DNA from 2 places in the Actinomadura gamaensis genome. Region 1 is predicted to be linked to the other one. Evidence: riboswitches for the same ligand, from Rfam matches in the RefSeq annotation. Region 1 holds a riboswitch; the other holds the start of a gene.
The links. A riboswitch is a leader RNA that binds a small molecule or an ion and turns the genes downstream of it on or off. The one in region 1 is predicted to bind S-adenosylmethionine.
Positions count from the first base shown of each region.

Region 2: another riboswitch for S-adenosylmethionine. It lies ahead of ACFPCY_RS29470 (aminotransferase class V-fold PLP-dependent enzyme); the one in region 1 lies ahead of thrC (threonine synthase).

Region 1 covers NZ_JBHSIT010000016.1:152,745-159,663, reverse strand. The annotation lists gene ACFPCY_RS39190 (hypothetical protein) at 1-235, shown strand, start outside; gene glsA (glutaminase A) at 332-2,197, shown strand; gene ACFPCY_RS39180 (cold-shock protein) at 2,210-2,410, opposite strand; gene ACFPCY_RS39175 (nucleotidyltransferase domain-containing protein) at 2,594-3,217, opposite strand; gene ACFPCY_RS39170 (MoaD/ThiS family protein) at 3,307-3,588, opposite strand; gene thrC (threonine synthase) at 3,600-4,844, opposite strand; SAM riboswitch class I at 4,860-5,001, opposite strand; gene ACFPCY_RS39160 (alpha,alpha-trehalose-phosphate synthase (UDP-forming)) at 5,262-6,707, shown strand; gene ACFPCY_RS39155 (sulfotransferase family protein) at 6,839-6,919, opposite strand, start outside.
Region 2 covers NZ_JBHSIT010000009.1:300,276-307,194, reverse strand. The annotation lists gene ACFPCY_RS29475 (SseB family protein) at 1-1,580, opposite strand, end outside; gene ACFPCY_RS29470 (aminotransferase class V-fold PLP-dependent enzyme) at 1,919-3,223, opposite strand; SAM riboswitch class IV at 3,279-3,394, opposite strand; gene ACFPCY_RS29465 (hypothetical protein) at 3,449-3,826, shown strand; gene ACFPCY_RS29460 (transglycosylase domain-containing protein) at 3,937-6,249, opposite strand; gene ACFPCY_RS29455 (FKBP-type peptidyl-prolyl cis-trans isomerase) at 6,565-6,919, opposite strand, start outside.

The DNA of each region.
Region 1 (6,919 bases):
CGACTGGCAGGGGACCGAGGTCGCGGTGAGCCTGAAGGACCGTAGCGGCGGCTATTTCCGGGAACTCGCCCAAGGGACGTCACGGGGCGACCGGCACACGCTCACGATGCACTACCAACTGCCCGAGCCGCTGCGCACGCTCGTGCTGAGCTGCCCGATCGCGTTCGACGTCGCGATGTACGGTTCCAACCGCCCGTATGGGCACGGCGGCTACTTCGACAATTTCTTCGGCTGACGTCCGCGGTTCCCCGGCCGGCACCACTGAGCTGTGCGTCCATGGGGTAGACAGGGCACAGGACGTGTTCGGCGCGGGCGTTTCGGGGGTGTGAGGTTGGCCGACGCTGGGGAGATCGCGAGCCCCGTCCAGGAGCTTCTCGACGAGGTTCACGAGCGCATCGGGGAAATCACCGACGGAAGCGTCGCGACGTATATCCCGGCGCTCGGGAAAGCCGATCCGAAGCTGTTCGGGCTGGCGCTCGCGACGCGCGACGGGCACGTTTACGAGTCGGGCGACACCGGCGTCCCGTTCACCATCCAGTCGGTTTCCAAGCCGTTCGTGTACGCGCTCGCGCTGCACGACCGCGGGCTCAACGCGGTGCTGCGGAAGGTGGGCGTGGAGCCGACCGGCGAGGGCTTCGACGCCATCCGGCTGGAGGCGGGGACGGGGCGTCCGCTGAACCCGATGGTGAACGCGGGCGCGATCGTCACGGCGTCGATGGTGGACGGCGACGACTGGGGCCAGCGGTTCCAGCGCATCCTCGACGGCCTGTCCGCGTTCGCCGGGCGCGACCTCAGCATCGACCACGAGGTGCTCGCCTCGGAGGAGCGGACCGGCGACCACAACCGCGCGCTCGGGTACCTGCTGCGCAACGCCGGAACGCTCGACGGCGACGTGGACGAGGCGCTGTCGGTGTACTTCATGGCCTGCTCGACGCTGGTGACGGCGCGTGACCTGGCGGTCATGGCGATGACGCTGTCGTCCGGCGGGGTGAACCCGCTGACCGGCCGCCGGGTCGTCGGGACGGACACGACCGAGCACGTCATGGCCGTGATGGCGACGTCCGGCACCTACGACTTCGCGGGCGAGTGGCTGCTGCGGTCGGGGCTGCCCGCCAAGAGCGGCGTCGCGGGCGGCCTGGCCGCCGTGCTGCCGTCGCAGCTCGGGATCGGCGTGTACAGCCCGCCGCTGGACGCGCGCGGGACGAGCGTCCGGGCGATCGCGGCGTGCCAGGAGCTCTCGTCGCGTTTCGGGCTGCACCTGATGCGTCCGGTGACGGGGACGACGTCCGCGATCCACCGGTACCTGCGCGGGGACGCGGTGTCGTCGCAGCGCAGCCGCCGGTTCGCCGAGCGGGAGATCCTGCGGACGCGCGGGCGGGCCATCGCGCTGTGCGAGCTCCAGGGCGACCTCGGGTTCGCGTCCACCGACGTCGCGGTGCGCGCGATCACCGGCGACCACGAGAACGTCCGGTGGCTGATCCTCGACCTGCACCGCGTCGCGCGCGCCGAGCCGGTCGCGGTGAACCTGCTGGACACGCTCGTCCGCGAGCTGCGCGAGCACGGCGTCACCACGGTCGTCGCGGCCGAGGCGGCCCGGTCGCCGCTGGCGTCCGCCGAGGCCGCGTTCGCCTCGCTGGACGAGGCGCTCGAATGGTGCGAGGACGCGCTCGTCGCCGAGACCGGCCCGCCGCAGGAGGCCGACCGCCCCGAGGTCGTCCCGCTGCCCGAGCAGGACGTCCTGCGCGACCTGCCCGCCGGCGTGCTGGAGGCGCTCGCGCCGCTGTTCGAGGAGCGCCGCCTCGCGTCCGGCGAGGTGCTGTTCTCCCCGCGCGACGAACCGGACGAGTCGCTGTACTTCGTCGTCTCCGGCGGCCTGGTCGCGCAGGTCATGGAGGGCGACCCGGCCGTGCCGGTGCAGGTCGCGTCCATGGGTCCGGGCACGGCCGTCACCGAGCTCACGGTGCGCCGCGACGACCCGCGGGCCTACCGCGTCGTCGCGGCGGAGCCCACGGTGTGCCAGGTCCTCACCGACGCCGCGCTGAAGCGGCTGGAGCGGGACCGCCCGCAGGCCGTGGAGGCGCTGCACTGGGCGATGGCGCGCAGCCTCGCCGCCCGGCTGCGACGCGCCGACCGGCTGCTGGCCGCGCACGTCGCGTCCGGGCCGCGTCCGGGGAAGCCTGAGAGGGAGCTGGGGTGACCGCGTTCGCGGTCAGATGGCGCGGACGGCGTCCGCCTGCGGGCCCCGGTCGCTCTGGGTGATCTCGAACTCGACGCGCTGCCCCTGCTCCAGGCTGCGGTAGCCGTCCATCTGGATGGCCGAGTAGTGGACGAACACGTCCCGGCCGCCGTCCACCGCGATGAAGCCGTAGCCCTTGTCCGCGTTGAACCACTTGACTGTGCCCTGCGCCATACCAACCTGCCGGTTCGTCCGCGGCCGTTCGGCCGCGGTGCGTTCCGGGCCCCGCCCCTGCTACCGCGGGACCCGCCGACCACCACCCGTGTCTCCAGGGCCCGCGCGGGGACGGACCGCGGCGGGGTCGACCCGGCGTGATCGGCACCGACCTTATAGGCGGCCGGATCCGGACGTCAGCCCTCACGAGCCAAGACGGGACGGCCGGTAATGGTCACCCTCGCGCGCGTGCACGAGGGGAAGGACCTCCGCCTCCAGCCGCCTCGGGACGCGCTGCCCGTACCGGGTCTCCAGCCGGTCCCGCGCGCGGACGTACCGGGTCACGGCCTCCTCCAGCGACGTCGGGACGGCCTGCACGCCGAGCGGGCGCAGCAGCTGCCCGCTCATGGTCAGCAGCTCGCCGCGCACGCGGTCGCCCATCCCACGCTGGCGCTTGCTCACCAGCCACAGGATCCAGTCCCAGAAGTGGACGTCGACCGCCCGCAGGGTGTCCGGCCCGATCCGCCACGGCCCGGCCGGACGGCGCGGGACGTCCCGGAACAGCAGGTCCACCTTCACCGGCCCCGCGAAGACCAGCAGGTAGCTCGCGCACTCCCCCAGCGGGTCCCACTGCGCCGCCAACGGGTCGAACGCGGCGACGAGCCCCGGCAGGTCGGCGGCCACCTGCCCGAAGTCGTCCACGGTCACGGCGAAGTCCCAGTCCGAACTGAGCGCGGCCGTCCCCCGCGCCCGGGACCCGACGAGCTCGACTCCCCGCACGGCCGGATGGGCGCGCAGCACTCCGGCGACATCCTCCGCTATCCCCATGACCATGCCTTTACCCTCCCGAGCAGCACAAAAGCCCCCTCTCAAAAAGAAAGGGGGCTTTTGACAACTTCTGCGTCAAGTGGTCAGCATCAGCAGCCGCCGGCGACGGCGGGGATGATGGAGATCTGCGAGCCCGACGGCGTCGGGGTGTCGAGGCCCTCGGCGAAGCGGACGTCCTCGTCGCCGACGTAGACGTTGACGAAGCGGCGGATCTTGCCGTTGTCGTCCAGGATGCGGGCGGAGATGCCGGCGTAGGACGACTCCAGGTCGGCGACGACGGCGCGCAGGGTGCCGCCCTCGGCGCTCACCTCGGACTCGCCGCCGGTGTAGGTCCGCAGGATGGTCGGGATGCGGACGGACACGGTGCTCATGGTGGCTCCTCTCAGGCGATTCCGGCGGCGCGGAACGCGTCCAGGGTGGGGGCGATGTTCGCGGTCGGGGCGACGACCGGGGCGACGGCGTCCAGGGTCTTCAGGCCGTCCCCGGAGTTGATGATCACGGTCTCGGCGGCCGGGTCGAGCGCGCCGGACTCGGTGAGCTTCTTCAGCACGCCGACGGTGACGCCGCCCGCGGTCTCGCCGAAGATGCCCTCGGTGGCGGCGAGCAGCCGGATGCCCTCGACGACCTGCTCGTCGGTGACGTCCTCGACGGCGCCGCCGGTGCGGCGGGCGACGTCGAGCACGTAGGTGCCGTCCGCCGGGTTGCCGATCGCGAGGGACTTGGCGATGGTGTCGGGCTTGACCGGGCGGAACACGTCCCAGCCCTGCTTGAACGCGTTGGCGACCGGGTCGCAGCCCGCCGCCTGCGCGCCGAACACCTTGTAGGGCTTGTCCTCGACCAGGCCGAGCTTGATCAGCTCCTGGAAGGCCTTGTCGATCTTGGTGAGCTGGGAACCCGACGCGACCGGGACGACGATCTGGTCCGGCAGCCGCCAGCCGAGCTGCTCGGCGATCTCGTACCCGAGCGTCTTGGAGCCCTCGGCGTAGTACGGCCGGACGTTGACGTTGACGAACGCCCAGTCGTCCTGCTCGCCGGCGATCTCCGAGGCGAGGCGGTTGACGTCGTCGTAGTTGCCGTCCACGGTCACGAACGTGCCGCCGTACACGGCCGTCGTGATGATCTTCTGGGACTCCAGGTTGGACGGCACGAACACCGCGCTGCGGATGCCCGCGCGGGCCGCCGCGGCCGCCACGGCGTTGGCCAGGTTCCCGGTGGACGGGCAGGCCAGCACCTTGAACCCGAGCTCGCGGGCGGCGGCGAGCGCCACCGCGACCACGCGGTCCTTGAACGAGTGGGTCGGGTTGCCGCTGTCGTCCTTCACCCAGAGCGCCGACAGCCCGAGCGTCTCGGCGAGGTGGTCGGCGCGGACGAGCCGGGTCAGGCCGGGCTCGGTGTTCGGCGTCTCCTCGACGTGGGACGGGACGGGCAGCAGCCCCTTGTACCGCCAGATGTTGCGCGGTCCCGCCTCGATCGACTCGCGCGTGACGTCGCCGAAGTCGTAGGAGATCTCCAGTGGCCCGAAACACTCCTCGCACGCGTAGTGCGGGCCGAGTTCGCGGGTGTGGCCGCATTCGCGGCAGGTGAGCGCGGTGGCAGGTCCGAGATTCGTCGCAGACGTGAGCGCCATGAAGCGAGGCCCTTCTCCCCATCTTCCCTGCGCCGCCTTGGTCGCAGGCCGGAGTTGGCACCACTTCCCGGTCGGCCTCGCGGGTTCGCGAGCGCGTCCTAACCGGGTGGTTGCCGGGGCTTCACAGGGCCGGTCCCTCCACCCCTCTGGATGAGCGTTATGAAGTTGTGTAAGTCGGGTCCTTTCGGACCGCGTGAGGCGAGATTACATGATCTGACCGGTTCTCGGACAGCGCCGTCTCGCTCATTGAGACGTTACCCGGCCGTGGTCTTGGTCACGCGAGAGCGTTCTGTGACGCATCCGGCGGTGGTGCTGTAGCACTCGGGGGACTTGCGGGCGGGCGCGAAGACAGCTGTGGGACCGGCTTTCACGCGGGTCCCTTTGATGTCCGGGCGTCCCGGCTGAGACGCTGCTTCCATGAGTCAGATCGTGGTGGCGTCCAACCGTGGTCCGGTGTCGTTCACCCGGAGCGACGGCGGCGGGCTGGCCGCGCGGCGCGGGGGCGGCGGCCTCGTGTCGGGGCTCGCGGGAGTCGCCGCCAGCACCGACGTCCTGTGGGTGTGCGCGGCGCTCGGCGACCCCGACCGGGAGGCCGCGCGCGAGGCCCCGGACGGACGGCTCGACCGCGCCGGGCACGACACCGGCGGCGCGGACGTCCGGATGCTGGACATCCCCGCCGCGACGTTCCAGCGCGCGTACAACTCGGTCGCGAACTCGACGCTGTGGTTCGTCCACCACCTGCTGTACGAGACGCCGCGCGCGCCGCACTTCGACGCGCGGTTCCGCCGCGACTGGCAGTCCTACGAGGCGTACAACGCGGCGTTCGCGGACGCGGTGGCCCAGTCGTCGCAGCCGGACGCGAAGGCGGTCGTGCAGGACTACCACCTGTCGCTCGCGCCGCGCATGCTCCGCGACCGGCGTCCCGACCTGCGCATCGCGCACTTCTCGCACACGCCGTGGGCGCCGCCGGAGTACTTCCGGATGCTTCCGGACGACGTCGCCGTGGCCGTCCTCGGCGGCATCCTCGGCGCGGACCACGCGGGCTTCCTCACGCGGCGGTGGGCGGACGCGTTCCTCGCCTGCTGCGCCGAACTGCTCCCCGGCGCCCGCGTGAGCGGTAGCTGCGTCACCTACGCGGGCCGGACGACCCGGATCGGCGTCCACGGGCTCGGCGTTGACGGTGAGTCCCTGCGCGCACGAGCCGCGCAGTCCGACGTCGCCGAACGCCAGGAATCGCTACGCGCGCAGGTGGGCGACCGGAAACTGATCGTCCGCGTGGACCGGACGGAACTGTCGAAGAACATCGTCCGGGGGCTCGCGGCCTACCGCGAGCTGCTGGCGACGCATCCCGAATGGCACGGACGGGTCGTCCACCTGGCGTTCGCGTACCCGTCGCGGACGGACCTCGCCGAGTACCGCGCGTACACCGAGGCCGTCCACGAGACCGCGCGGGCGATCTCCGAGGAGTTCGCCACGCCCACCTGGGATCCCCTGATCGTGCAGGTCAACGACGACTACCCCCGCTCGCTCGCGGCCTACTCGCTGGCGGACGTCCTGCTGGTGAACCCCATCCGGGACGGCATGAACCTGGTCGCCAAGGAAGGCCCCGTGCTGTCGGCGGACGGCTGCGCGCTCGTCCTGTCGCGGGAGGCCGGCGCCGCCGCGGAGCTCTCCGACGACGCGCTCATGGTGAACCCCTACGACGTGACGCAGACCGCCGGGGCGCTGCACCGCGCGCTGCTCATGCCCCCCGGCGAACGCGCCGAGCGCACCCGCCGCCTGGCCGCCGCCGCAACCGCGCTCCCGCCCGCCCGCTGGTTCGCCGACCAGCTCGAAGCCCTCGACCGACAGGCTCTCGGCTGACGCCCGGCCAGCTCGACGCCCTCGACTGAGGGCCGACCAGCTAGACGCCCTCAGCTGAGGGCCGATCAGCTAGACGTCCTCAGCTGAGGGCCGACCAGCTCGGCGGCCTCGGCTGAGGCACGCGGGCGAGGTCAGAGGAGGGTCGGCGCGGTCTCGGCGGGGAGCAGGCAGGTCACGGGGTTGGGCTCGTGGCGGCGGCGCCAGCGGTCGCG
Region 2 (6,919 bases), on a different contig from region 1:
TGCCCAGAAGCCGCATACTCCCTGGGCCCCGAAATCTCGCCAGGCTGGTTCGCCCCGCCGACCTCACCCGGGCTGGACGAAGCATCCCGCGAGGCATACTCGCCCGATCCGAGCGAACCTTCGCGCGTGGCGTACTCATCCCGCCCGAACGACGCATCCCGCGAAGGATGCTCGCCAGACCCGAACGAAGCACTACGCGCGTCGTGTCCACCCAAGCCGAGCGAAGCATCGCGCGCGGGAAGCTCGGCCGACCCACGCGACGCGTCCGGTGTGGGCGTGGCGTCGGGCGTGGGCTGTTGGCCCGCGGCGGCCAGAGTACCTCGCGTGAGGCCTTCGGCCGGGCCGCGCGACGCATCCTGCGTCAGCGACGCATCCTGCGTCAGCGACGCATCCTGCGTCAGCGACGCATCCTGCGTCAGCGAGGCGTCGCGCGTGGCGCGTTCGCCCGAACCGAGCGAGGAGTGCTCGCCGGACCCGAACGACGCGTCGCGCGGGGCGTACTCGTCGGGGGTAAGCGAGGGCTCGCGCGTGGGGTGTTCGCCTGGACTGAGTGATACGTCGGGCGCGGAGTGGTCGGTGGGGGCGGGCGGCATGTCCCGGGTGGGGTGCTCACCTGAGCCGAGCGGCGCCCCGGGGGTGGGGTGGCCGAGGGGGGCCGCTGGGGTGGCGGGGCTTCCCACGCCGGGTGAGGGCGTGCCTTCGCCAGGTGCGCCGGACGGGGGAGGGGTGCTCAGTTGGCCGGACGCGGCCACGTCGCCTGCGGTGTGCGGAGCGTCGGGCGCGGCCGGACGGCCTGAAGTGAACGGCTGAGCGGACGCGGCGGTCTCGCTCGGCGTCCCGAGTGGCTCGGCGGCGGGCGGTTGGCCCGGGGCCGGCGGGTAGGCCGAGCCGTGCGGCACGGCCGGAGGTAGGGAGCCCGCGTGAGCAGGGGCTTCCTGCGCCGGTGCGGCGGGAGGCGGCGGGGGCGCGTTGCCGGCGTCCTGCGGCGAAGTGCCTGGAGTGGCCTGCGGTGAAGTGCCAGGCGTGGCGTGCGGCGAAGTGCCTGGAGTGGGGTGCGGCGAAGTGCCCGGAGTGGCGTGCGGCGCGGGCGGGCCGGAGAAGGCGGACGGTGCCGGGTGGTGTCCGGCGAGCGGCGGGCGGGCGTCGCCCTGCGCGAGCTGCTGGACGAACCAGGCGGGCAGCCGGCCCTCGATCGGAAGCGCCACGTCCTGCACGGCGTGGGAAGGGACGTCCACCGCGAGCCACCAGCGGGCGTCGGGCCAGGACGCGGCGAGGTCGGTGAAGCGGACCCGCATGTAGTGCCGGTAGGACGGCCCGAGGCACGCGCGCATCGCGTCGGGCGAGGTGTAGACGAGCACGAAGGTGCGGTCGTCCTCGGCCTGGGTGGGCCACGTCGGCTGGCGTTCGTTCGCCAGCACGTCGTCGATCATGTCCGGTGGTACGGGGACGACGAGTTCGCTCTCCGCCAGCAGGCGGAAGTAGCCCTCCTGGTCCCCGCTCCGCACCGCGTCACCCAGTCGGCGCTCCAGCTCCGACGTGGGCCGCCAGGCGTCGGCCACGGTCGCCACCCCCTGTTTCATCCCGCCCAAGAACCTTCCCCCGCCCGACCCCGGCGCCGGGAGGCGGGCCCGTTGGGCACCTTACGGACCTGCTTACGCTACATGGGCGAACAGAGCCAAAGCGCCCACTCGACCGGTCCGTGGACGACCCTCCGATCAGTATGACTCGGGACGGTGACATTCCCGCGCCGTCCGCCGAAGGTCGCCGGGCCGGGGAAGAGGACCCTGGACTCGGAGAGCGACGGAGGTCTACCCGCGAGGCGCGCGAGCCAACCGCGCGCCCCCGAGAACGACCGGCACCTCCCCTTTCGCACCGAGTCCCGGAGCCCCCTTCGCCCGGGTACCGGTCGGCGAAGGGGTCAGCGTTCGCGGGCGAGGCGGGCCACGGCGTCGATGAGGCGGTCGATGTGGGCCTCGGTCGTGCCGACGCCGAAGCTGGCGCGGACGGCGGAGCTCTGGCCGTCCGAGCAGGTTCCGCCGGTGGCGTCGGACGCGCCGAGCAGGTGCCGGACGAACGGGTGGGCGCAGAACTTGCCGTCGCGGACGCCGATGCCGTACTGCCCGGAGAGGGCGAGCGCCAGGTCGCGCGCCTCCCAGCCGTCCACGACGAAGGAGACGATGCCGACGCGCGGGGAGCCGTCCTCCCAGAGCGTGAGTTCACGCACACCGGGGATGCGGGCGAGGCCGGAGCGCAGGCGGGCGAGCAGCCGCTCCTCGCGCTCGACGAGCGGGGTCCAGCCGGTCGCGGCGAGCGTCTCGCAGGCGGCGGCGAGCGCGATGACGCCGAGGACGTTCGGGGTGCCCGCCTCGTGCCGCGACTCGGGGTCGGCGTGCCAGAGGGCGCGGTTGCCGTGGTCCTCGACGGACGCGCTGGCCCCGCCGCCCTTGAGGTAGGGGTCGGCGGCGCGGAGCCAGTCGGACCGTCCGGCGAGGACGCCGGCGCCGAACGGCGCGTACAGCTTGTGCCCGGAGAAGGCGACGTAGTCGAGACCGAGCGCGGTCATGTCCAGCGGCCGGTGCGGGACGAGCTGGGCGGCGTCCACCGCGATCCGCGCGCCGTGCCGGTGGGCGACCGCGCTGAGCTCGGCCAGCGGCCACACCTCGCCGGTCACGTTGGACGCGGCGGTGACGACGAGCAGGCGCGGCCCGCCGGGGGCCTCGGCGAGCGCACGGTCAGCGGCGGCGACGGCCTCGGCGGGCGAGGACGGCGCGGGCAGCCGGACGGCCCGCCGCCACGGCAGCAGCGTCGCGTGGTGCTCGGTCTCGAACACCACGACCGTCGTCCCGGACGGGACGCAGTGCGCGAGCAGGTTCATCGCGTCGGTGGTGTTGCGGGTGAACACGACCGACGCGCGCCGCCACGCGCCGAGGAAGTCGCGGACGGTCTCCCGCGCCTTCTCGTACGCGGCGGTCGTGACCTGGGACGCGTAGCCCGCGCCCCGGTGCACGCTGCTGTAGTACGGCAGTGCCGAGGTGATCGCCTCCTGCACCGCCGACAGACACGGCGCGCTGGCGGCGTAGTCGAGGTTGGCGTAGGGGACGCGGCGTCCGTCCTCCAGCGGGACGGGCGCGTCCGCCCCGACGACGGCCGGCGCGGCGGAGACGGCGGCGGAGACGGCGGCGCCGGAGGGGGCGGCGGCGGTGGCGAGGGTGGTCGCGGACATACGAGTGCACTCCTTCGGGATCAGGGATCCCGAGGGCCGTGCCCTGGATCGACGGGATCCGCGCTTGCCGGGACGCGGATGGCGTCCGGCCTGGTCCTCACCCGGGGCACCCCATCGCGGACGAAGGGTTGCCGGCCAGCGAGCCGGGGCTTGACGCTGGCACTCATGACCTGATGCGAAAGTATAGGAAGGACGCTGGACGGATCAAGTCGGGAGAGGGAGCGGATGCGCTACGGGGTGAGCCGGACGCTGGCCGGGGGAGCGCTGGCGGCCGGTGCGGCGGCGCTGCTCGCCGCCTGCGGTGGGTCGGGGAACACGGCCGCGACGTGCGGCGACGCGAAGAGGGCGTACGAGCGGTACATCGGCGGCGTCCGCGCGGTCTCGGCCTCGGACGCGGCGCAGTGGCGGCGGCCGACCGAGGAGCTGGCCGCGAACCTGTCGGGGCTGGCGGACAAGGCGTCCGACGACGGGCTGAAGAAGGCGCTCAAGGATCAGGCGGACAGGCTGCGCGCCGCCGCCGGGACGGTCTCGACCGGCGACGTCTCGCAGCTCAACGCGACCCTCACCGCCGCGCCCGACGAGCTGGGCACGGCCTGCCGCTGAGCGGGAGCGCATCGCGCGACCGGCGGCGGCCGATGACAAAACGGGGTCCCGAGTGGTTCGGGACCCCGTTTCGCATCAGTCCGCAAAGGGTTACGGAGGTTCGGCGCGGATCAGTTGCCCTGGTCGCCGGTGCCGTCCCCGCCACCGCCGCCGCCTCCGCCGCCACCGCCGCCTCCCGGAATCGGGATGGTCGGCTTACCCGTCGGACGGTCGGTCGGACGGTGCGTCGGACGGTCCGTCGGCGGCGTGTGCGGGCTCGTCGGACGGCCCGGATGGGTCGGCTTGCCCGTCGGCGGACGCGTCGACGGGAGGCCGGTCGGGCGGTCGGTGCTCGGGCCCTGGTCGGAGCCGGTCTCGATGGACGGCGACTCGAACGACTTGGGCTCGTAGTTCTTGATGTTCACCGCCTCGGTCATGTAGCTCTTCCAGATCTGCGCCGGAAGCTGGCCGCCGTAGGACGCGTAGCCGGGGATGTCCAGCTGCTTGTTGTCGGAGCGGAACATCGCGACCGTCGTCTGGAGCTGCGGGATGAACCCGTTGAACCAGATCGCCGCGCCGCCGTTGGTGGTGCCGGTCTTGCCCGCGACGTCGCGGCCGTCGTCGAGCTGCGCGCCGGTGCCGGTGCCGCCCTGGACGACCTTCTGCATGGCGTAGGTGGCGTCCCGCGCGACCTGGTCGCTGAAGACGTTGTCGCCCTTCTCGGAGAACTCGTCGGACTTGCCCTTGTTGTCCTCGACCGAGCGGACCACGTACGGGGTGCGGTGCGTGCCGCCCGCCGCGAACGTCGAGTACACCCCGGCCATCTCGATCGGGTGCACCGAGATCGGGCCGAGCGGCAGCGACGGCGCGGTGTCGGCGCCGTTCGCGGTGAGCTGGCCCTTCGGGATGCCGAGCGCCTCGGCCATCTTCACGACCTTGTCGAGCCCGACCTGCTGGCCGAGGTTGACGTAGGCGGTGTTCACCGAGTGCTCGGTGGCGGTGACGAGGTTGATGTCGCCGAACTGCTCGTTGGAGTCGTTCTTCAGCGACGTCCCGGCGAAGGTCTGCGGGGACGAGCCGTCCACCGTGGTGTCGAGGCCGTAGCCCGCCTTGAGCGCGGCGGCCAGCACGATCGGCTTGAAGCCGGAGCCCGGCTGCGCCCAGTCGTACCAGACGCTCGACCCCATCTCGTCGAGGTAGTTGCGCCCGCCGTAGAACGCGAGGACCTGCCCGGTCTTCGGGTCGACCGACACCAGCGCCGTGCGGATCCTCCTGCTCATGCCGCTCGGGGTGTTGTCGGTGACCGCCTGCTTGGCGGCGTCCATCAGGTTCTTGTCGAACGTCGTGACGATCTTCAGGCCGTCCCGGTTGATCTCGTCCTCGGTGTAGCCGCGGCGCTCGATCAGCTCCTTGCGCGCGACGTTGATCATGTAGCCGTTCTGGCCGCGGTAGACGTTCTTCAGCTTCTGCTTGAGCGGCATCGGGAACTTCATCTGCGCCTGCTGCTCGGGCGTCACCGCGTGGTCGCGGACCATGTTCGCCACGACCGCCTGCCAGCGCTGCTGCGCGTAGGTCAGCGACGCCCCGGACGGGTCGCCGAACGGCGTCGGCTGCTGGATCGCCGCGGCCAGGTACGCGCCCTCGGACGGGGTGAGGTCCTTGACGTCCTTGTTGTAGTAGGCGTGCGCGGCGGCCTGGATGCCGTAGGCGTCGCGGCCGAAGTAGATCGTGTTGAGGTACTGCTCGAGGATCCAGTCCTTGGACTTCTCCCGGCCCACCTTCAGGGAGACCATGACCTCCTTGAGCTTGCGGGTGACCGAGCGCTCCTGGCCGATGCCGCCGTAGTAGTTGCGGACCATCTGCTGGGTGATCGTCGAGCCGCCCTGAAGCTGCTTGCCGGTCGCGGTGGACCACAGCGCGCGCCCGGTGCCGGTCACCGAGACGCCCGGGTCGCTGTAGAAGCTGCGGTTCTCGGCGGCGATCACCGCGTCCCGGACGCTCTTGGGCACCCGGCTGATCGGCACGGCCTCGCGGTTGGTGCCGGTCTTGGCGATCACGGTCTTGCCGTCGGCGTAGTAGTACGTCGGGCCCTGCGCGACGGCCGCCTGGGACGGCGAGGGGACCGGGGTGAACAGGTAGGCGACGGCGAACGCGGCGACGCCGAGGAAGAGCAGGCCGAGCAGGGTGAACAGCGCCCGCCGGGCGTACCGCACGCCGCGGCTGCGCCGCCGCTTCGGCCGCCGCGGCGGCCCTCCGGCGGCGCCCGGCGCCCGGCCGCGACCGCCCGCCGCGGTGCGGGCCGCCTCGGCGGCCTTGGCCCCGGCGGTCTGCGGGCTCTCGGCGATCCCGCCGAGCCTCGCGGCACCACCCGGCCGCCCGCCCGGGACGTCCTTGTTCGACCCGGTGGGCGAATCGCCGTTCCGGGACAGGTCCTTACTGCTCACTGGCCCCCCGTGATTTATTCGTTATCGACGATACCCGAGGGGTTCGGTGCGTCGGGCCGGTCATCACGCTCACATGGCCTCCCTTAGAAGGACGACTGGATCGGCCCGGAGGTTCGCGTGGCGCGGATCACAGAACGGTCCGGAAACGCGCGGCGGGACGGCCCGCATCGGGCCGTCCCGCCGTCGAAACCGTCGGGCGACGGATCAGGAGTCCGCCGGGCGACTCAGCGATCCGGCAAGTGACGGATCGGAAGCCGTCGGGCGATGGATCGTGGAGCCGTCGGGCGATGGATCGTGGAGCCGTCGGGTGACGGGTCAGGTCGTCTTGGCGGCTCCGAGGATGTCCACCACGAACACGACCGTGTCGGTGCCCTTGATCCCGGCCTGCGGGTTGCCCTGCTTCCCGTAGCCGTCGTTCGGCGGCAGGATCAGCATCACCCGGCTGCCGACCTTCAGCCCGCGCAGCCCCTTGAAGAAGCCGGGCATGGCGCCGGGCGGCGGGTCGGCGAGCGGGAACGCGGCGGGCGCGCCCTTCTCCCAGGACGAGTCGAACTGCTTGCCGGTGCCCCAGATGTCGCCGACGTAGTTCACCACGGCGGTGTCGTCCTTGGTGGTGGTCGGCCCGTTGCCCTGGATCAGGGTCTTGACCTGCATGGTCTTCGGCGGGTCC